DNA from 3 places in the Sedimenticola sp. genome. Region 3 is predicted to be linked to each of the others. Evidence: riboswitches for the same ligand, from Rfam matches in the RefSeq annotation. Region 3 holds a riboswitch; each other region holds the start of a gene.

What was found. Region 3 has a riboswitch for cobalamin ahead of ACQY5R_RS07935 (hypothetical protein). Riboswitches for the same ligand answer to the same signal wherever they lie in the genome.
Region 1: another riboswitch for cobalamin. It lies ahead of bluB (5,6-dimethylbenzimidazole synthase); the one in region 3 lies ahead of ACQY5R_RS07935 (hypothetical protein).
Region 2: another riboswitch for cobalamin. It lies ahead of ACQY5R_RS06620 (TonB-dependent receptor domain-containing protein); the one in region 3 lies ahead of ACQY5R_RS07935 (hypothetical protein).

Annotation. Positions count from the first base shown of each region.
Region 1 covers NZ_JBNKFS010000004.1:96,916-103,623, reverse strand. Annotated here, with positions in the region: gene ACQY5R_RS03845 (RNA recognition motif domain-containing protein) at 1-18, opposite strand, end outside; gene ACQY5R_RS03840 (sodium-translocating pyrophosphatase) at 284-2,290, opposite strand; gene bluB (5,6-dimethylbenzimidazole synthase) at 2,604-3,338, opposite strand; cobalamin riboswitch at 3,385-3,593, opposite strand; gene cobU (bifunctional adenosylcobinamide kinase/adenosylcobinamide-phosphate guanylyltransferase) at 3,682-4,209, shown strand; gene cobT (nicotinate-nucleotide--dimethylbenzimidazole phosphoribosyltransferase) at 4,206-5,255, shown strand; gene ACQY5R_RS03820 (histidine phosphatase family protein) at 5,258-5,863, shown strand; gene ACQY5R_RS03815 (adenosylcobinamide-GDP ribazoletransferase) at 5,886-6,626, shown strand; gene cbiB (adenosylcobinamide-phosphate synthase CbiB) at 6,623-6,708, shown strand, end outside.
Region 2 covers NZ_JBNKFS010000007.1:50,396-57,103, forward strand. Annotated here, with positions in the region: gene pheT (phenylalanine--tRNA ligase subunit beta) at 1-243, shown strand, start outside; gene ihfA (integration host factor subunit alpha) at 248-547, shown strand; gene ACQY5R_RS06595 (MerR family transcriptional regulator) at 528-887, shown strand; tRNA gene ACQY5R_RS06600 (tRNA-Pro) at 954-1,030, shown strand; gene ACQY5R_RS06605 (DNA-3-methyladenine glycosylase I) at 1,108-1,680, opposite strand; gene pabB (aminodeoxychorismate synthase component I) at 1,806-3,242, shown strand; gene ACQY5R_RS06615 (energy transducer TonB) at 3,256-4,083, shown strand; cobalamin riboswitch at 4,181-4,375, shown strand; gene ACQY5R_RS06620 (TonB-dependent receptor domain-containing protein) at 4,568-6,400, shown strand; gene ACQY5R_RS06625 (ABC transporter substrate-binding protein) at 6,480-6,708, shown strand, end outside.
Region 3 covers NZ_JBNKFS010000009.1:11,308-18,015, reverse strand. Annotated here, with positions in the region: gene ACQY5R_RS07950 (sigma-54 interaction domain-containing protein) at 120-1,523, opposite strand; gene ACQY5R_RS07945 (cobyrinate a,c-diamide synthase) at 2,018-3,301, opposite strand; gene cobO (cob(I)yrinic acid a,c-diamide adenosyltransferase) at 3,304-3,909, opposite strand; gene ACQY5R_RS07935 (hypothetical protein) at 3,914-4,501, opposite strand; cobalamin riboswitch at 4,620-4,847, opposite strand; gene ald (alanine dehydrogenase) at 5,055-6,173, opposite strand; gene lrp (leucine-responsive transcriptional regulator Lrp) at 6,330-6,708, shown strand, end outside.

The DNA of each region.
Region 1 (6,708 bases), on a different contig from region 3:
TCGAACGAATATTTCCATATTGTCATTCCTGCGCAGACGGTCATGTCAAATAAACCAGCCCTGAAAGGCTTGGTCTGATCATGCTTATACCCTTGATAACACTATTAATATAGCAGTTCTTGTGGGGTTGTACCCAAAAAATGACGGAATACGGAAAATTGCAGTTATCTTAGTCTGCTGCGGAAGGAGGCGTGCCGGCGACCAAATGAAGACAAGGGCCGCCGGCACTTTGAGGCTCAGATCAGGGAAAAGAGGTTATTGAACCCTGATCCGCGAGCCAGGATTAGCTAAGCAAAGGCGCAATAACCAGGCTCACAATAGCCATAACGTTGATCAGAATATTCATTGACGGACCTGAGGTGTCCTTGAACGGATCTCCTACGGTATCGCCGACGACCGCTGCTTTATGTACATCAGAGCCTTTGCCGCCGAAATTACCTTTTTCAATATGTTTCTTGGCATTGTCCCAGGCCCCCCCGGCATTGGCCATCATTAGCGCCAAGAGAACACAAGCCAGCAACGCCCCACCGAGCATACCGCCTAGTGACTCAGCCCCCAATACAAATCCGATAACCATCGGTGCGGCAACAGCGATCACGCCGGGTAGGATCATCTTTTTGAGGGCGGCGGTTGTGGCAATATCCACGCAACGGGCACTATCGGGATCGGCCGTACCTTCCATCAGACCGGGGATTTCACGGAATTGACGACGAATCTCCTTGATCATGTCAAAAGCGGCATCACCTACTGCAGTCATGGTGATTGCTGCGATCAGGAAGGGGAGAATGCCACCTATGAACAGGCCTATTAGCACATGGGGATTATTCAGGCTGAGCGCAAAATCGGGGATGTTTGCCGAGACCGTTTCCACATATGCGGTAATAATAGCCAACGCGGCCAGTGCTGCGGCACCGATGGCAAATCCTTTGCCGATTGCAGCTGTGGTATTGCCCAGTTCGTCAAGGGAGTCGGTGATGGCACGTGTCTCCTCACCCAGTCCCCCCATCTCGGCAATACCTCCGGCATTATCCGCAACCGGTCCGTAGGCATCGATTGCCATGGTAATGCCAACTGTTGCCAGCATGCCAACGGCGGCGATGCCTACGCCATACAGGCCTACCAGCGAGCTGGAAGCGAAGATGATGGCACAAATAGTCAGAATCGGAATGACGACTGACTGCATGCCGATTGCCAGACCCGCAATCATAACCGTTGCTGGTCCGGTTTCACCCGATTTGGCTATCTGTATGATAGGTTTGCCAGCGGTATAATACTCCGTCACCAGTCCGATAATGATTCCACCGACAGCGCCCGAGAGCACGGCTCCCCATACAGCAGCTGTGACGCCGATTATCTTGATCAAAATCAGAGAAGTGATAATGAACAGAATTGTTGCACCTATGGTGCCGGTTCGTAGCGCCACTTCCGGACTTTTGGCTGAGTACCTGCGCACCAGCAAAATACCCATAATGGAGCAGATTAATCCCAAGGAAGCCAAGGCGAGGGGCAGGAACATCAAATCAGCCTGCTTGCCTATGGGGTCGAGAACATCCGCTGTCATGGTCGAGGCGATGGCGATCGTCGCGATCATGGCTCCGCAGTAAGACTCGAAGATATCCGACCCCATGCCTGCGACGTCCCCTACGTTGTCCCCGACGTTATCGGCGATAACTCCCGGGTTACGAGGGTCATCCTCCGGAATCCCGGCTTCGATCTTGCCGACCAAGTCAGCGCCCACATCGGCCGATTTGGTGAAGATGCCACCACCGACACGCGAGAAGAGGGCAACGGTAGAGGCGCCCATGCCGAAACCGTGTATGGCGTGAGCCGTCTCAGGATCGCCACCAAAGAAGAGATACAGGGTGCCGAGGCCGATCAGACCCAATGAGGCGACCGACAGTCCCATAATAGACCCACCGAAGAAGGCGATGGACAGGGCTTCAGAAGCACCTTTTTCATGTGCCGCCGTAGTGGTTCTCACATTGGCCTGAGTGGCGGAAAACATACCAATATAGCCGGCAAGCGCAGAAGCACTGGCACCCACGACAAATGCAAAGGCGGTTTTTACGCCCAACATAAACAGCAGAAGGATGACCAGGACGGCTGAGAATGTCCCCAGCATCTTGTATTCACGTCTCATGAAGACCATGGCGCCTTCATGTATCGCTTCGGCAATTTTGGTGACTTTTTCATTACCGGTCTCGTAAAGCATGACCAGCTTATAAATTTTAAAGGCCGCAAACAGGCCCAGTATCCCCAATAGTGGCGGTAGTAAGTGACTTAAACTCATCTCTCCCCTCGTTTTTTTTATTCAACATAAAAAAACAACCGTCCGGGTTAATGACAATGAGTGGCATTAATCCCTAGTTTGACGGTCCTGACAGTAAGGCAAATGGAACAACAGAATCGCACTGCATTTGGTGTTGCAAGATAAATTACTCAAATAGCCGGATTAATAAAAGCAATCAAGAGTATATCCGAATCCGGGTCCATTAACAGTCCCTATAGGGGGTAAAAACCTGCTCTATATCAAGGGTTGATAATGAGTGAGATGGGATGGAGTTGACTGACGGAGAGGGAGAGGCCCCTCCCCGAGATTAAGATTAATAGGGTGTCGATTCCAGCACAGATAACAGTGTGCACCCTTCTTCAGGGTGGCTGTTCTCCCAATGGTCAAAGTAGACCAGGTCTTTAAGGGGCAGTCGATCGCGCCAGCCGGCACTCTTCAATTCAGGTTCGGCGAAAAAATGCGCTACGTAGCCGATGCAGAGGTAGGCGACCGGGGTAACCTGCGCCGGAAGATTGAGCAATTTTTTCAGTTTCATCCGATCAAAGATGCTGACCCAACCCACGCCCACGCCCTCACTGCGTGCGGCAAGCCAGAGATTTTGTACGGCACAGACACTGCTATAGATGTCCATCGCCATATCGTGGGTCCGCCCGATGACGACGGGCCCCGCACGTTCCCGGTCGCAAGTAATAACCAAATTAATCGGGGACTCCAGAATGCCTTCCAGTTTGAGGGTACTGTAGAGCTGTCGCTTCTCTGGCGTCTCGAACATCGTCTCGGCTTCCCGGTTCGCAGACAGGAACAACTGGTGAACTTGCTGTTTAATTTCCGGGGAGCGTATCAGGAGGAAATTCCACGGCTGCATGAAACCGACGGACGGCGCATGATGGGCTGCCTGTAACAGGCGCGCCAGCACGTCATCCGGGATGGGATCAGGCTTGAATTGTCCCCGGACATCCCGGCGAGAGTAGATCGCTTTATACAGTGCGTTACGTTCGCTATCATCGAACGCGAGTTCTGGTTGATGTGTAACAGATTGATTTTCCATAATATTCCCCTTGCTTGGAAAATCGAGGATACGTGACCAGGTATCCATCGCTGAGTTTCTTCAGGCCGGTCTTCTGACTCTGGATCATCTTTCATGGGCACCTTCCCGGACCTGAGTCCAGTGGCTGACAACGGCCTCTATGGACGTCATCCACTCATGAAATCCCCATCACAGCGTTGGGCACGTAGCGGAATTACACCGCTTTCCCGATTCTCCCTGCCGCGAAGGCGGGGCACCTGAAGAGATGTTGAACGGCTAAGTTTACAGGTTTTAGCGAGAAAGTTTACCTCTGATTATTTGGCCTCCATAATGAGCGCCTTTTGATTCGATAGGTGTTCACGACGTGAAACAGTTGATTCTCGGGGGAGCCCGGTCCGGTAAAAGTTCTCTGGCGGAACGGCTGGCAAAAGAGTCGGGTGAGGAAGTGATCTATATCGCCACCGCGGCTTTGGCGGAGAGCGACATAGAGATGGATCAGCGTATCCGAGTACACCGTGACAGAAGACCCGAAACCTGGCTGACCATTGAAGAACCGGTGAATCTTTCAGGGGCGCTCAGTCAGCACTGCGGGGCGGGACGGTTTCTGATTGTAGATTGCCTGACACTCTGGCTCTCCAATATCTTACTGATGGAAGAGGGACGACATTTCCGGGCACAGACGGCGGCATTGATCCGCCTCCTGCCTGAACTGCCGGGCAATCTAATTCTGGTCGGCAATGAAGTCGGTATGGGTATTGTACCCATGGGTGAAATATCCCGACGTTTTCAGGATGAGTCCGGCTGGCTACATCAACAGCTGGCCCAGCTATGTGACCGGGTAATATTAACCGTGGCGGGTTTGCCACTGACATTAAAAGGGGAACAGATTTGAACACAGACTGGCTTACTCACTCGGTGCTATTACCGGATCAAACCGTCGCATCACAGGCGACGCAGAGGCAGGGTCAATTGACCAAGCCGGCCGGCTCCTTGGGCATGCTGGAAACCTTGGCGATTCAATTGGCTGCTTTGCAGGGCAGTGAAGCACCGCGGGTGGATAAGGTTCAAATTACGGTCTTTGCCGCTGATCACGGCGTAGCCGCATCCGGTGTCTCCGCCTTTCCTCAAGAGGTGACGGTACAGATGGTGGCCAATTTCTCGGCGGGTGGGGCGGCGATCAGCGTACTGTCAAACTCCCTGGGCGCGGTACTTGAAGTGGTGGATGTGGGCACGGTGGTTGAACCGGCTGATCTACCCGGTGTGATCAGTCATCGCGCGGGTGCCGGTACGGCGAATCTGCAATATGAAGACGCCATGTCCCCGGAGCAACTAGCCATCGCCCTCAATGCCGGGCGGGCGGCCGCCCTCAGGGCCAAAGAGCAAGGGGCTGAACTGTTTATCGGCGGTGACATGGGTATCGGAAACACCACACCTGCGGCGGCTCTGGGCTGTGTACTGCTTCCGTGTGACCCCGAAAAGTTGGCCGGACCGGGAACGGGACTCGATCGTCAAGGCGTTGCGCACAAGGCTGCGTTGCTGAGAGAGGCTATATCCCGTTATGACGATTTGACCCACCAGCCGTTGGAAGCGTTGCGCTGCTTAGGCGGCTTTGAAATTGCGGCGCTTGCCGGAGCCTATATTAGCTGTGCGCAACTGGGCATCCCCGTCCTGATTGATGGCTATATCACTACGGCGGCGGCATTGGTGGCGGTGCGCTGTCAGCCCGATGTGCGGCAGTGGTTACTATTCTCTCATCAATCTGCCGAGCCGGGCCATCAGGCTATGTTGCAGTCGCTGGATGCCAAGCCCTTACTGAATCTTGGGATGCGCCTGGGAGAAGGCAGTGGCGCTGCAACTGCTTTACCTTTGCTGCGAGTGGCCTGTGATCTGCATAACGGCATGGCAACCTTCGCCGATTCAGGTGTGGCAGAGGGGTGAATGTGTCGAATACGGACGCCGTGACCACGATTGATCTAATACGTCACGGAGAGCCTGAGGGCGGAGTTTTGTTTCGCGGTTGGCGTGATGACCGCTTGAGTGATCGGGGTTGGCAGCAGATGCGTCAGGCGACCACCGACCACGCTACTTGGGATTGTATTCGCTCTTCTCCGCTATTACGTTGTGCGGAGTTCGCCGAGGAGTTAAGTGAAAAACTGGATATCCCCATGGAACGTGATGAGCGACTTCGGGAGATCGGCTTTGGCGATTGGGAAGGCTGCTCACCTGAGGTGCTGTTTAAGGTGTCTCCCCAATCGCTCACGAAGTTCTGGAACAACCCTATCGATTGTCCTCCGCCGGGAGGGGAGCCGATGATGCAATTTCAATCCCGTGTGGTGTCCGCCTGGCAAGATATCCAGGCCACCTCAGCCGGTCGGCATCTGTTGATCGTGGCCCATGGCGGCGTGAATCGCATCTTGATCGGTCAGGTGTTGGGAATCCCCCTTCGTCACCTGTTTAGGTTGGAGCTGCCCTATGCGGGAATCAGTCGGATTCGTATTGAGCAGGGTTGCCCAAGATTGGTATTCCACTGTGGCTCGCTCCGTTAAACTTCATTAAAACAAGTAAACAATGATTAGATCTTTTTACTTTGCGTTACAGTTCCTGACCCGCCTGCCGGTTCCAACCGATGATCAGATGTTGAGTGAGCGGGAACAGGGGCAAAGTCTACTCTATTATCCATTTGTGGGCCTGCTGCTAGGGTTGCTGCTGGTAACGGTAGACAGTTTTTTAGGTGGAACGGAACCTCCTCTACGGGCCGTATTGCTGCTGGTAATCTGGGTGATGTTGACGGGCGCCTTGCATATCGATGGTTTAGCCGATATGGCGGATGCCTGGATAGGTGGGCTTGGGAGCCGGGAGCGAACACTGGAGATTATGAAGGATCCCCGCTGCGGTCCTGTCGCGGTGGCGGCCGTGGTCTTGCTGTTGCTGGTAAAGTTTGCCGCGCTCGACTCCTTGCTTAGCCACGAACATTGGGAAAGTGTCTTACTGGCGCCGATGTTGGGTCGGCTCGGATTGGTCGCTGTCTTCCGCTTTCTTCCCTATGTCCGGCCTTCGGGGTTGGGTTCCACTCTTGCAGCGAATGTCCCCGTTACCGAGACTGGCTGGGTGTTTTTGGCCTCCTTCCTGTTCTGCCTGCTGATAGCAGGATGGGGGGCGTTATGGTTACTGGTTAGTGTCTTTGGATTGTTCTATCTCTTTCGCCATAGTGTGATCTCCCGTACCGGAGGGTTTACCGGGGACATGGCCGGGGCGCTGTGTGAAGTGATTGAGGCAACGGTGTTGGTTGTGGCGGCACTTCTGATATGACCTCGGTGGTGATTGTAATAGCGCTGCTGCTGGATCAACTGTTGGGCGAAGTGAAAAAGTGGCATCCCTTGGTTGGTTTTGG
Region 2 (6,708 bases), on a different contig from region 3:
CAGGGCGTCGAATTTGATGCGATTCGTCAGACAATTAGTGAAACCGTGCCGGAAATTCTGAGAGAAATCCTGCTTTTTGATGTCTATACTGGTGAAAAGGTAGACTCAGGACGAAAAAGTCTCGCTTTGGGCTTGATTTTACAGGAAAGTTCCCACACTCTTACCGATGAAAAAGTGGAAAGCGTGATGGCGCAAGTGATCACTGCGCTCACGGATCGCTACAACGCACAACTGAGAGATTGAACATATGGCTTTGACCAAGGCGGATATTGCCGAAAAACTTTTTGATGAACTTGGCCTGAACAAACGGGAAGCCAAGGAGATGGTTGAAATGTTTTTTGAGAAAGTGCGCATTTCACTGCAAGAAGGGGCCCAGGTTAAGTTGTCCGGATTCGGTAACTTCGATCTGCGTGAAAAGAAGGAGCGCCCTGGACGAAATCCAAAGACCGGTGAAGAGATCCCGATTTCGGCACGCAGAGTGGTCACATTCCGCCCGGGTCAAAAATTGAAGGCGAGGGTCGAAGCTTATGCTGGAAGCAAGCAGTAATACTGCCGATCTGCCGGCGATACCCGGTAAACGTTATTTCACCATTGGTGAAGTAAGCGAGCTGTGCGGCGTCAAGCCTCATGTGCTGCGTTACTGGGAGCAAGAGTTTACGCAGCTGAAGCCGATCAAGCGGCGCGGCAATCGTCGCTATTATCAACGTCACGACGTACTGATGATTCGCCAGATACGCAGCCTGCTTTATGACCAGGGGTTCACTATTGGCGGTGCGCGGCAGCAGCTTTCCGGAGAGGGCGCCAAGGATGATCAGGACCAAAGTCATCAGATAGCCCGGCAGCTGCGGGCAGAGTTGGAAGAGGTGCTGCAGATACTCAAGCGCTGACTCCCGGGTGGCTCAGGGCAGCATTGACAACGGGGTGCATACCGCCTAGTATGCGCGCTCAGTTTTCGGGCGGTGGCGCAGTCTGGTAGCGTGCTTGTCTGGGGGACAAGTGGTCGCAGGTTCAAATCCTGTCCGCCCGACCAATCAAAAAGGGATGCCGATTAGGCATCCCTTTTTTATGTTGTAACAGGCGCTCCGTCGTGGAAATTTTGTCGACGCTTCAACAGAGTTCCCGGTGACGATAACAGTTGACCGTGTGGTCGTTGACCATGCCAACAGCCTGCATATAGGCATAGCAGATGGTACTACCGACAAATTTGAAGCCACGCCGCTTCAGCTCTTTGGACATGGCATCGGATTCAGGGGTGGTGACGGGTACCGCGTTCAGGGATGGCCAATGATTAATAATTGGCCGGTCGTTGACAAAACGCCAGATGAAGGATGAAAAATCACCAAATTCATCTTTAATATCAAGGAATAACCGGGCATTATTAATGCTGGCCATAACTTTCAGTCGATTGCGAATGATGCCGGGGTCAGCCAGGAGTTGCTCGATCTTGCGCGGGCTGTAGCGGACGATCTTTTCCGCATCAAACTGATCGTAGACCTGAAGATAGCGTTGCCGTTTCCGCAGAACGGTGATCCAGGAAAGTCCGGCCTGTGCACCTTCCAGGATCAGGAATTCAAACAGCGTGCGATCATCCCGGCAGGGGACACCCCACTCCTGATCGTGATACTGCTGATAGAGTGGGTCCGTTCCGGCCCATTCGCAACGGTGGAGAGGGTGGGACATGTCGCTTTCCTATGGAATGTGGGTGATCCACCGGTTAAGACCCGGCGGATATGACGGCTGATGATATACTGCCCGGCCTGAACTAACTTGTGAACCGTTTTCATACCCCTTATCCATCTCCGATAATGAGTCAGTCGATCCCACTGCTGCAGGAACTTCCCTACCTGTCCGATACCTCGAGGCTGTTTGCCCCGATTGCCGGTGAGCCTTGGTCGATACTGCTGGATAGTGGAGACCGAATCGGCAATCAGGCCCGCTATGACCTGATAGTAGAGAATCCAATGTTGTCTCTGGTGACCCGCAATGGGCAGACGGAGGTGATTGCAGCGGATGGCGCTCGTACTACGACAAATGAGGATCCGTTGCGACTGTTGCAGTCGTTACTTAAACGGTATCCGGCGGAACAGGCCGGTCCATTGCCCTTTTATGGTGGCGCGTTGGGTTACTTCTCCTATGACTTGGGACGCTTGCTTGAACGATTACCGGTAAAGGCGCGGGATAGGGAGTCATTGCCGGAGATGGCCATCGGAATCTATGACTGGGCGGTGGTGGTGGATCACCTGGAGCAGCGCAGTTGGTTGGCCGGTAGCGGGTTTGACCCGCGTACAAGGCTACAGTGGACGCAATTGGAGGAGCGTTTCAGCCGTCCCGGTACCCACACGAAAACGGCTCCCTTCAAGGTGACAGGGACCCTCTCATCCAATATGACCCGGCAGCAGTATGCGGACGCCTTTCGGCAGGTACAGCGCTATATATTGGAAGGGGACTGCTATCAGGTGAATTTGGCGCAAGGTTTTTCCGTCACGACCGAGGGCGATCCCTGGCAGGCGTACCAGCAGTTGCGGAGGCTCAATCCGGCACCGTTTTCGGCCTATCTCAACACGCCGGCGGTGCAGGTGCTCTGCTCATCACCGGAGCGGTTCCTCAAGGTCAGGAACGGTTTGGTGGAGACCCGGCCGATCAAGGGGACAGTGCCGCGCGGTGCGGACCCCGGGGAGGATCTGTTGCTGCGGAAGCGGCTACAGGAGAGTAGCAAGGATCGGGCGGAAAACCTGATGATTGTGGATCTGTTGCGAAATGATCTGAGTAAATCCAGTGCCCTGGGCAGTGTCGAGGTTAGCCAACTTTTCGGTTTGGAGAGCTATGCTACGGTGCATCATCTGGTCTCCGTTATTAACAGTCGGCTGGCATCGAATCGGGATACGCTGGATCTGCTGCGGGGCTGTTTCCCTGGTGGCTCCATCACCGGAACGCCGAAATTGCGGGCGATGGAGATCATTGAACAGTTGGAGCCGGAGCGGCGCGGTGTCTATTGCGGCTCGATCGGCTATATCGGATTCGACGGCCAAATGGACACCAATATCGCTATACGCACGCTGGTGCATATTGATGGTAGGATGCGCTTTTGGGCAGGTGGTGGTCTGGTAGCAGACTCGGAAATGGAAGCCGAGTATCAGGAAACCTTTCACAAGGCAAAGGCGATGCTCCAGCTATTGCAACCTGACCATTCACTCCCTGGACGCGCCCAAGATGCGGCTTTCCAGGACTTGATAAACGGTTGAATTGAAGAAACTCATGTCAGCGCGCATGGTCAGTGTGTTTCTGTCACTACTGGCCCACGGAACAGTTTTTTTCTATTTGGGTAGCGTTACGTTGCAAGAGCGGTCGGAAGCGGCCGCTCCGGGCAAGGGCGTGAAGGTTGCCGTTGTGCGTGGCAAAAACAGCTTACCGAATGTGCCGGAGCCGCCCTCGACTGAAGTGAGCGTATCACCACAAAAGCCGACTGTTCGGGTGGCGGGGCCGTTGACGCCGAAAGCGATCGAACCCGTACCGCCGCCCAGACAGCCGAGGCTGCCCCGGACGTCACCTGCCACTCAAGCACCCAGCGCATCCGGTCGTGTAGAAAAGCAACCGCCGGCGGCCGCTTCCTCCGTGCAGCAGAAGCAGCCCCTGCCGCCGACAACGCAAGACATAGCGGAATCGGCGAAACAGGCCGATTCGCCCCTTGAGGCAGTGTCGGAGCTGTCGCAGACCGGTTCCTCCGGTCCTGCGCTGGCCACAGACTCACACCGCTCTGATATCGCGTCAAAGCAGCGGGAAGGGGAGCTGAATCAGATTGAACAGTCTTACATGGATGATTTGGTGGCTGCCATAGAAAGGCACAAACGCTACCCGTTGCGGGCGCGCAAAAAGGGTTATGAGGGTGAGGTCAGGGTGCTGTTCACTGTGCTTAAGGACGGTACCATCGCCAACGTAGAGATCGTCAGCAGTTCCCACTGGTCGATTCTGGACCGGGCCGCTTCCCGGGCGGTTTTGGATCTGGGGCGTTTTAAGCGGATTCCCCCCCAACTGGGCCGCGATCAGTGGGAGTTTCAATTACCTATCCGTTTTGCCATGAATTGACGGCTGGATGGAAAACAGCGCCCAAAACAGCGAATACCTGCATGGCCGAATATTCTATGGGGAGTAAATTCCCTTGTGGATTTTTCAACTTGGCTTAAAATAGCCGCCTCTGAAAGGTGCCCGTTAAGGGTTAATAGGGAACAAGGTGAGCCTGATCCAGGCAACTCCTCGACTGTCCTCGCAACTGTAAGCAAGTAATCCGGTTTCACGAAGCCACTGATCCAACGATTGGGAAGGCGACATCGGGTGTCGATCTGCAAGTCAGGAAACCTGCCTTTCATGCGTCGCATTTCTACCGAACGGGGTATTCAGTAGAGCGGTCTTCCGTTAGCTGACGCATTCAGGCAGGTCGGAAATACCTGTACTTGTATGCAGTCCCGCTGTTGAGATTCGTGAGATCTTCTCGGCATTCGCAAGTCTCTCTTTTCCGCCCTGCATTTGTTCCAAATGCACTCCCTCTGTGGAGTAACGGAGAGACCCAACAATGATCCGCAATAAACCGTATCCATCGATAATTCTATCCAGCCTCGCCCTGGCGCTGCCGCTGGGGGCGACCCATGCCGCCACATCACTTGACAGGGTGAACGTAACCGCCAATCGGATGGCTCAGAGCATCGATGAGACGTTGGCCGCTGTCACCGTGATAACCCATGAAGATATTCTGCACAGCCAAGCCAAAGATCTCACCCAACTGCTCGATGGCTCACAGGGACTCACCATCAGCAGCAATGGCGGACTGGGCAAGGCAACCGGTATCCGCCTACGTGGTACCGACTCGAAACAGGTGTTGATATTGATTGACGGTGTACGTGTCGGTTCCGCCACCCTGGGCCTGACAGCGATTCAAGATATACCGTTGGCACAGGTCGAGCGTATCGAGATCGTCCGGGGGCCGCGCTCCCAACTCTATGGCGCTGATGCTATGGGAGGGGTGATCCAGATATTTACTAAAAAGGGGGCAAGCGGTGGGCAGATCAATGCCGAGGCGGAATATGGCTCACACAATACCCGAAGGGTGGCACTGGGGGTCAACGGTAGTCAGGGTAACCTGGATTACGGTATCGATTTGGCCGATCTTGAAACGGATGGTTTTACGGCGTTGAAAAACAATAATCCGGATAAGGACGGTTATCAGAATCGTTCCATCTCCGGTCACCTCGGCTACCGTTTTGAGAACGGTCTTAAGCTCAGCTTTAGCGCATTACAGGCAAAGGGCGAGAATGAATACGACAGCGCCTGGGGCGCCAGCAATTTATACGATACCGACTTCCTGCAACGGGCGGTGAATGGCAAGCTGGAGTACTCACCCACCGAAGCCTGGGATATGTCATTCATACTCGGCGAAAGTCGGGATGAGACAACCAACTTCGTCAACAGCGGTTTCAGCTCCTTCTTCAATACCAAACGGAGCCAGATCGCCTGGCAAAACGATGTGGCGCTCAGCGAAGAGAGTATCCTCACCGTTGGCGTTGATTTTTTGCGGGATCAGGTCGAAGGCACCAGTGCCTACAGTGTCAATCAGCGCGACAATAAGGCGCTGTTTGTCCAGTATCAGACGGCATTCGGCGAGAACGATCTGGTGATTGGATTACGCCACGATGACAATGAAGCATTTGGCAGTGCCAACACAGGCAATATCGCCTGGGGAAGGGCCTTAACCGAGACGATACGGTTGGTGGCTTCCTATGGTACCGGCTTTCGTGCGCCGACCTTTAATGACCTCTACTATGTGGATCCATGGGGTTCGAGCGGCAATCCGAATTTGACGCCGGAAGAGTCGGAGAGCGTCGAGTTGTCGCTCAGGGGTAAACCTGCGTGGGGTGAGTGGAACGTCAATCTCTTCCGCACCGATATCGACGGCTTGATTGAGTGGGTTGAGATCAGCCCGTTCGTGTATCAGCCGCAAAATGTCAGTCAGGCGAGGATTGACGGTTTGGAGGCCGGTGTCAGCACCGAGCTGGCAGGTTGGCAGGTTAGCGGCAGTCTGACCCTGCTCGATCCGCGTAATCGTGCCACGGATAAGCTGCTGACCGACCGCAATGAGCGGGCCGTTCGGGTGGATATCGACCGGGCCTTCGGCAACACCGAATTGGGCGCCACCTGGAAGGCACGCAGCCACAGTTACAGCAATACCACCAATACCCTCAGGACGGACGGCTTTGGGGTAGTGGATCTCAGGGTGGCTCACCACTTGACCCGGGATTGGACGCTGCGCGGACAGGTCCGTAACCTGTTTGACCGGGACTATGAGACGATTCGCACCTATAACACTGGCGGGCGTGAACTGTTTGTCTCTGTTCAGTATCAACCGAAATAGGGGATAATCGTTCTGCTCACTCATCGTCTCGGGTGGGCAGGGCGGAGATCACGCGAATAGAAAAGTGAGTAACTAAATAATGAACAAGGGATTACTCACTTTTCTGTTATGCATCGGCACGGTACTGATCGCCGATGCGGCAGAGCCTCCGCAACGTATCGTCTCTATCAATCTTTGTACCGATCAGTTGCTGCTGATGTTGGGTGAACCGGGGCAAATTGCCTCGGTCAGTCATCTTGCATTGGAGCCCAACAGTTCCTATATGGCACGACAGGCGAAAGCGTACCCGGTCAACCATGGCAAGGCGG
Region 3 (6,708 bases):
GTCTGACTGGGAGCGACCAATATTGTCCGGGATTCAGACACTATTCCCAAGAAACGCTATAACATACTGTTTTGGAAGGAATTTAATGAAGTGCGTGAAAATACGACATCAACTGTCGTCTATTCGGACAGACGGTGATCGCGGATCTTGTCATAGAGTTGCGAGCGGGAGATGCCCAGCATACGTGCCGCCGGGGCTTTTTTACCGCCGGTCAGCTCCAGCGCGCGACTGATCGCCTGCCGTTCGATACTGGCGATACGGGCCGGCAGCGAGAGCCCGGGCTCAAGCGGCAGAACCGTGCTCACCGCCACACCCTGCCCGGCCGGTACAAAGGGTCGTAAACCGCTGGCGGAGAGGCTTTCACTGGTGCTCATGAGACAAGCCCGCTCCAGGGTGTTCTTCAACTCCCGTACATTGCCCGGCCAGCTGTGGGACTCCAGCACCGCCAGACCGTCACGGTCGATCACCTTCAGCGCTTCGCCACTGCGTGAAGCAAGGGTCTCCAGGAAATACTCACTCAGCGGCTTGATATCCTCGAGCCGCTCGCGCAGCGGCGGCACTTCGAGCAGCAACACATTGAGCCGGTAATAGAGATCGCTGCGGAAACCGCCCTGTTTCACCTTCTCTTCCAACCCCTGGGAGGTGGCGGCAATGATGCGCACATCCACCTTCTCCACCCGGTTGGAGCCGACGGGTTCGAACTCCTGCTCCTCCAGCACCCGCAGTAGCTTGGCTTGCAACTGCAACGGCATGTCGCCGATCTCATCCAGGAACAGCGTACCGCCATTGGCGAGCGCAAACTTGCCGAGCGCCGCCCGTTTATCCGCCCCGGTGTAGGCGCCCGGGCTGACACCGAAGAATTCCGCCTCCAGCAAGCTCTCGGGAATGGCCGCCACGTTGACGGCCACGAACGGTTCATGCCGCCGCACCGAGGCGGAGTGAATCGACTGGGCCAACAGCTCCTTGCCGGTACCGGTCTCCCCCAGGATCAACACCGGACTGGTATGCCGGGCGATGGCCCGCGCCTTCTCTTTCAGGTCATTGATGTGGGCGCTACGACCGATAATATTGGCGATGCTGTAGCGGGTACGCCGCTCGGCCGCCAGCTTCGCTTCCGCATTGGAAAGCCGCTGCTGCAGTATCTCAAACTTGGAGATCAACGGCTTCAGGTAATCCAGATTGTCGTACAGCACAAAACCGACAGCGCCGATCACTTCGCCGCTATCGCTATGCAGCGGCAGGCGGCTGACCACGAAGTGACGATCATTGAAGTGCATGATATCCAGCAAGATCGGCCGCCCCGTCTCCACCACATGGGCAAGCATACTTTCGGGAATCACTTGCTCAATATTTTGTCCCAGCACATCGTCTTCGTTATCGAACCCCAGCAGGGTGAGATATTTCGAGTTAATCCAAACGATGCGTGCCTTCTCGTCCACCGAAATAGCACCCTCGCACATCTCCTCCAAGACATCGAAAAGCGAATCGACCAGTGTGGACTGAATGTCACGGTATGCACTCATAGGGCGGTTTTCCAAAAATTGCGGTGCCAGGTTTGCGTGGCCGCATTTGCTCTTGATTCCCGGCACAACGGGCGTTTTACCGGAAAGGAAACAACACTTCCCAGTCTCCGCCGGGATCATCTCTGCAGCCAATCTGTGGCACTGTTAACCTGCTTTCAGGGACTATTTATCCCACCGGCAGCGACGCTGACTGTACAGCCAAATGTAGTTCATCGTCCGATTAATTGCACCCACTACTACCCCCTCTCCTTCAGGGAGAGGGTTGGGGTGAGGGGATAGGATGAGGTCACTCGCTGTTTATTCATACCCCCTCATCCTGTCATTCAAGGCCCACTCACCCTTCGGGTGCCAGAGGCCTGCGCCGTATTGCAGATGCCGCTGTCTAGCGGGCTCATCGGCCTTTCCTGAGAAGGGCAAGAGGATAAAAAAAGATGCGACAAAAGCGCGCGGAAGAATAGCTCGAAACGGGTCACTTTGACCCATGCCGTACTGACTCAGGGCAGAAACAGCCGTGCCGCCGCAACGGGATTGGAGGGGAAATACCAGTGTAGATAGGAGGCCAGCAATCGCCCCTGGCGATAGATCGCCTCCCCCCTGCCCTGATGCCGGGCGGCTTCGGCGTATCCGGATGCTTCGGGCGGCTCCGTCATGCGGGAGTGGTGGAAGGTATGCCCCCGCAACTCGCCTTCCGGCAACGCTGCCCGCTGCAAACCCAGGTTGGCCAATCGCGACTGCATCACCGATCGACCCGGCAACAGGCCGACCAGATCGGCGCAGTGGCCCTGCAGATCGGTCAACGACTCCAACAGGTAGAGCATGCCGCCACACTCGGCCAGCAGCGGCCTGCCGGCGGCATGGTGCGCGCTTATCGCCTGCTTCATGGCGTGGTTGGCTGCCAACCGGTCGAGGTGCAGCTCTGGATAACCACCCGGCAGGTAGAGCGCATCGGCCGCAGGCAGCGTATGATCGGCCAGCGGCGAAAACGGAAGTAACCTGGCGCCCAGCGCTTGCAGCAGTTCAAGATTGGCCCGGTACAAAAAGGTGAATGCAGCATCGTCTGCCAACGCGATACGCACACCGGCCAGCAACGGCGGCAAGGCTTCGGTTTGCGTGGCGGTAAACCGGACCGGTTGCGGCAGGTCATGAGTAACCTGCTTCAGCGCTTGCGCGGAGCGCGCAATGCGCGCGTCCAGATCACCGATCTCATCCGCCTGCAGCAGGCCCAGATGGCGCTCCGGCAGCGCGATCTCCGCCTCCCGCGCCAGCCAACCGTAAGCGGTCACTCCGCCCGGCAGACTCTCTCTGAGCATCCGGTAATGGCCTTCGCCCGCCACCCGGTTGGCCAATACCCCGGCAAAAGCCAACCCCGGTCGGTAATGCTGCAAACCGTGCACGATCGCACCAAAGGTCTGCGCCATGGCGCTGCCGTCGATCACTGCCAACACCGGGATACCGAACAGTGCGGCCAGATCGGCGCTGCAGGGGTTGCCGTCGAACAGCCCCATCACCCCTTCGATCAGGATCAGATCGGCTGACCCCGCCGCCTCGTACAGTAGTTGTCGGCAATGGGCTTCGCCCCCCATCCAGAGATCGAGCTGATACACCGGATGACCCGAGGCCCGCTGCAGGATCATCGGGTCGAGAAAATCGGGGCCGGTTTTGAACACCCGCACACGCAGTCCCCGGTCGCGGTACAACCGCGCCAGCGCCGCCGTAACCGTGGTCTTGCCCTGCCCGGATGCGGGCGCCGTAATGAACAGTGCGGGACAGCGCCGCACGCTCACCAATCGACTCCCGGCTGCGCCCGGATGCCGGCCCGGAAAGCGTGTTTGATATCGGTCAGTCCGGTGACCGTATCGGCCGCTTCACACAACGCGTCGGGCGCCCCCCGGCCGGTGATCACCACATGCTGCATCGGTGGGCGCGCCACCAGATCATCCAGGACGGTTGACAGCTCCAACCAACCATACTTGAGCGGATAGGTGAGTTCATCCAGCACCACCAGCCCGATGGCCGGATCCCGTAACAGCGTCCGTACTGTCTCCCAGCCGCGTTGTGCGGTGGCGATATCCTGTTCGAGATTCTGCGTCTCCCAGGTAAACCCCTCACCCAGTACATGCCAGGTCACGCCGGGCTGACGGCTGAAGAAGCCCTCTTCCCCGGTATCACTACGCCCTTTGACAAACTGCGCCACACCGACCTGCATACCGTGTCCCAAGGCGCGCGCCAGCATGCCGAAGGCGGAACTGGATTTGCCTTTGCCGTTACCGGTGAGGACCAGCAACAGCCCCTTGTCCTGATCCGCTTGGGCGATGGCGCTATCCACCACCGTCTTTTTGCGTTGCATGCGTTGGCGGTGACGCGACGATTTATCCGACTCACTCATATGTTTATCCTGCGTCCAGATGATGGGATGACGGCGCTCCGCGCACCAAACCGAACAGCAGGTGCACGACAGCGGCGACGCCCAGATAGAAGGCCAGCGATTGCAGGTAAGCCGGGAAATAACGCAGCAGTCGCACGCCGAATTCCGTCAGGGTCGGTTCCGCAAAGCGTCCGGAAAAGAAGTAGAACCCGCCGCTGGAAAACAGCTCACAAACCGTCGCCCCAACCAGTGCCGCGCCGATCAGCGGCAACAGGGTACACCAGGCAAAGCGGTGGCGGCCGGCATACCAGCGCCCGGCTGTCCAGAGCGCGCCATAGGCAGGTAGCAGAAGCAGATAGGCCGGCGTCACACAGAAGGCGTTGACGCCCCCCCAGGTGATCGCGGCGTAATCCAGCAACCCGGCAAGTGCGAACAGCCCGGGCAGTACCCAGACAGGACGCAGGTAGACACCGGCAAGAAAGAAACAGGCCCAGGTGGCACCGGGCAGGTTTTGTAAGGTAGCGAAATGGTGACCGCGAGTGGCGATGATAAGCAGCACCAGGACCATACCGATAAGCAGTTGGTTGTTGTTGGAAAGGGTCAATCTGTTCATATTTTTTCCTCGGACGCACCGACCCGTGCGCCAAACAGTGGCAGAACGACACGACAGAGGAGAAGATAAACGAACAGAGCGGAAAACCCGCTGCAGTCGCCGCATCGCCCTCCGCAATGTCAACTTTCCTGCTCAGGCCGGTCTCCGGGCTGGCGAGTGGTAGGACTACCGGACGGACCGCCTTCCCACGTCGAGACGCAGTGGCCGTGTGATCCGTCGTAACTCGCTTACCGTTGCGGGGGCAGCGCCGGACTTGTTCATAATCTGACTGGGTCAGGAACGCACCGGCTTCCCGTTTCATCCCGTGGGCGGATACCCGCGGGACACCTGAAGCAGATCAAAGGAAGCTATAGCAAAGCCGTTGGGGTGTCAACAAACCGCCCTCAAGGCACGGTTTATTGCAACTATCCGGTTACCGCATGAGGGACAATCGATATAGGTAAGATAGCTCGCTCCATGCTACCGATTGCCGATTCATCCAGAACGACAAAATAGAACGGGGTCCTGCATCCTGCGCGACCCCGCCCCTCTGCCAATGAATCGGTGAACCGTGTCAGCGTGACAACGCCTCGGCGGCCGGCAAATAATCGTAACCCAGATCGTGGGCCACCGCTTCGTAGGTCACCCGACCCTTGTGCACATTCAATCCGGCCAGCAAGCAGGGATCATCCGCCAGCGCCTTGGGGAAACCCTTATCAGCCAGCGCCAGGGCAAACGGTAGCGTGGCGTTGTTCAGGGCAAAGGTGGAGGTCCGGGCAACGGCGCCTGGCATGTTGGCGACACAGTAATGGACAATGTTATCCACGATATAGGTGGGATCGGCATGGGTGGTGGCGTGGGACGTTTCAAAACAGCCGCCCTGGTCGATCGCCACATCCACCAACACCGAGCCCGGCTTCATCCGGCCGAGCATTTCACGGGTAACCAGTTTAGGAGCGGCAGCCCCAGGCACCAGTACCGCCCCCACCACCAGATCGGCATCCAGCACATACTGCTCCAGCGCCTCCTTGGTGGAGTAGATGGTGTTGAGTCGGCCGCCAAACTGCAGATCCAGCTCCGCCAGGCGTTCGATGGAGCGATCGAGTACCGTGACATGCGCTTCCAGACCCATCGCCATACGGATGGCGTTGGTACCGACCACACCGCCGCCGATCACCACCACATTGGCCGGCGCCACACCCGGCACGCCACCCAGCAACAGACCCGCCCCGCCGTGGGATTTTTCCAGACACATGGCACCCGCCTGGATCGACATGCGCCCGGCCACTTCCGACATCGGCACCAGCAGCGGCAAGCCGCCGCGCTTATCCGTGACGGTTTCATAAGCAATAGCGGTGACACCGGAGGCGACCAACAGCTCGGTCTGGGTAGGATCGGGAGCCAGATGCAGATAGGTAAACAGCAGCTGTCCCTCACGCAACATGCGGCATTCGTTCGGTTGCGGCTCTTTGACCTTCACCACCATCTCGGCCCGTTCGAAAATGGTCTCAGCCGCAGCAACGATCTCGGCCCCCACCGCCTGGTAGGCGGAATCGTCAAAACCGATACCGACACCCGCCTGGGTCTCCACCATGACTTGATGTCCATGATGAATCAGTTCACTGACGCTGGCAGGGGTGAGGCCGACCCGGTATTCGTTATTTTTGATCTCTTTGGGTACACCGATGAGCATAGGTTCTCTCCAGACTAGAGGTTGGACGGTTGGTAGTAATCGTTGTCGTCAACAAACAGTATTAAGAATTTAGACTATTTCTCTCGGCATTTTTTCGTTTTGTTTACTATTTTACGCTAAAATTTGCTGGCATATTCACTGATGGCAATAAATATTATGAGCATAGCCAAAAAATCACAGGCAAGATTGCTGGACCGCATAGACCGACGCATCTTGCGCACCTTGCAGGTCGACGGCCGTATTTCCTATGTCGAATTGGGCAAGGCGGTGGGGCTCTCCACCTCACCCTGCCTGGAGCGGGTCAAGCGGCTGGAGCAAGAGGGATACATCAAGGGCTACTGCGCCATACTGAATCCCCAGTTGTTGGCGGCCAGCCTGTTGATCTATGTCGAGGTCAGCCTGGAATACAACTCCTCCGACATCTTCGACCAGTTCCGCAGCGCCGTACTCAAACTCACCCAGGTACAGGAGTGCCACCTGGTGTCCGGCGATTTCGACTACCTGATCAAGGTCAGGATCTCCGACATGGCCTCTT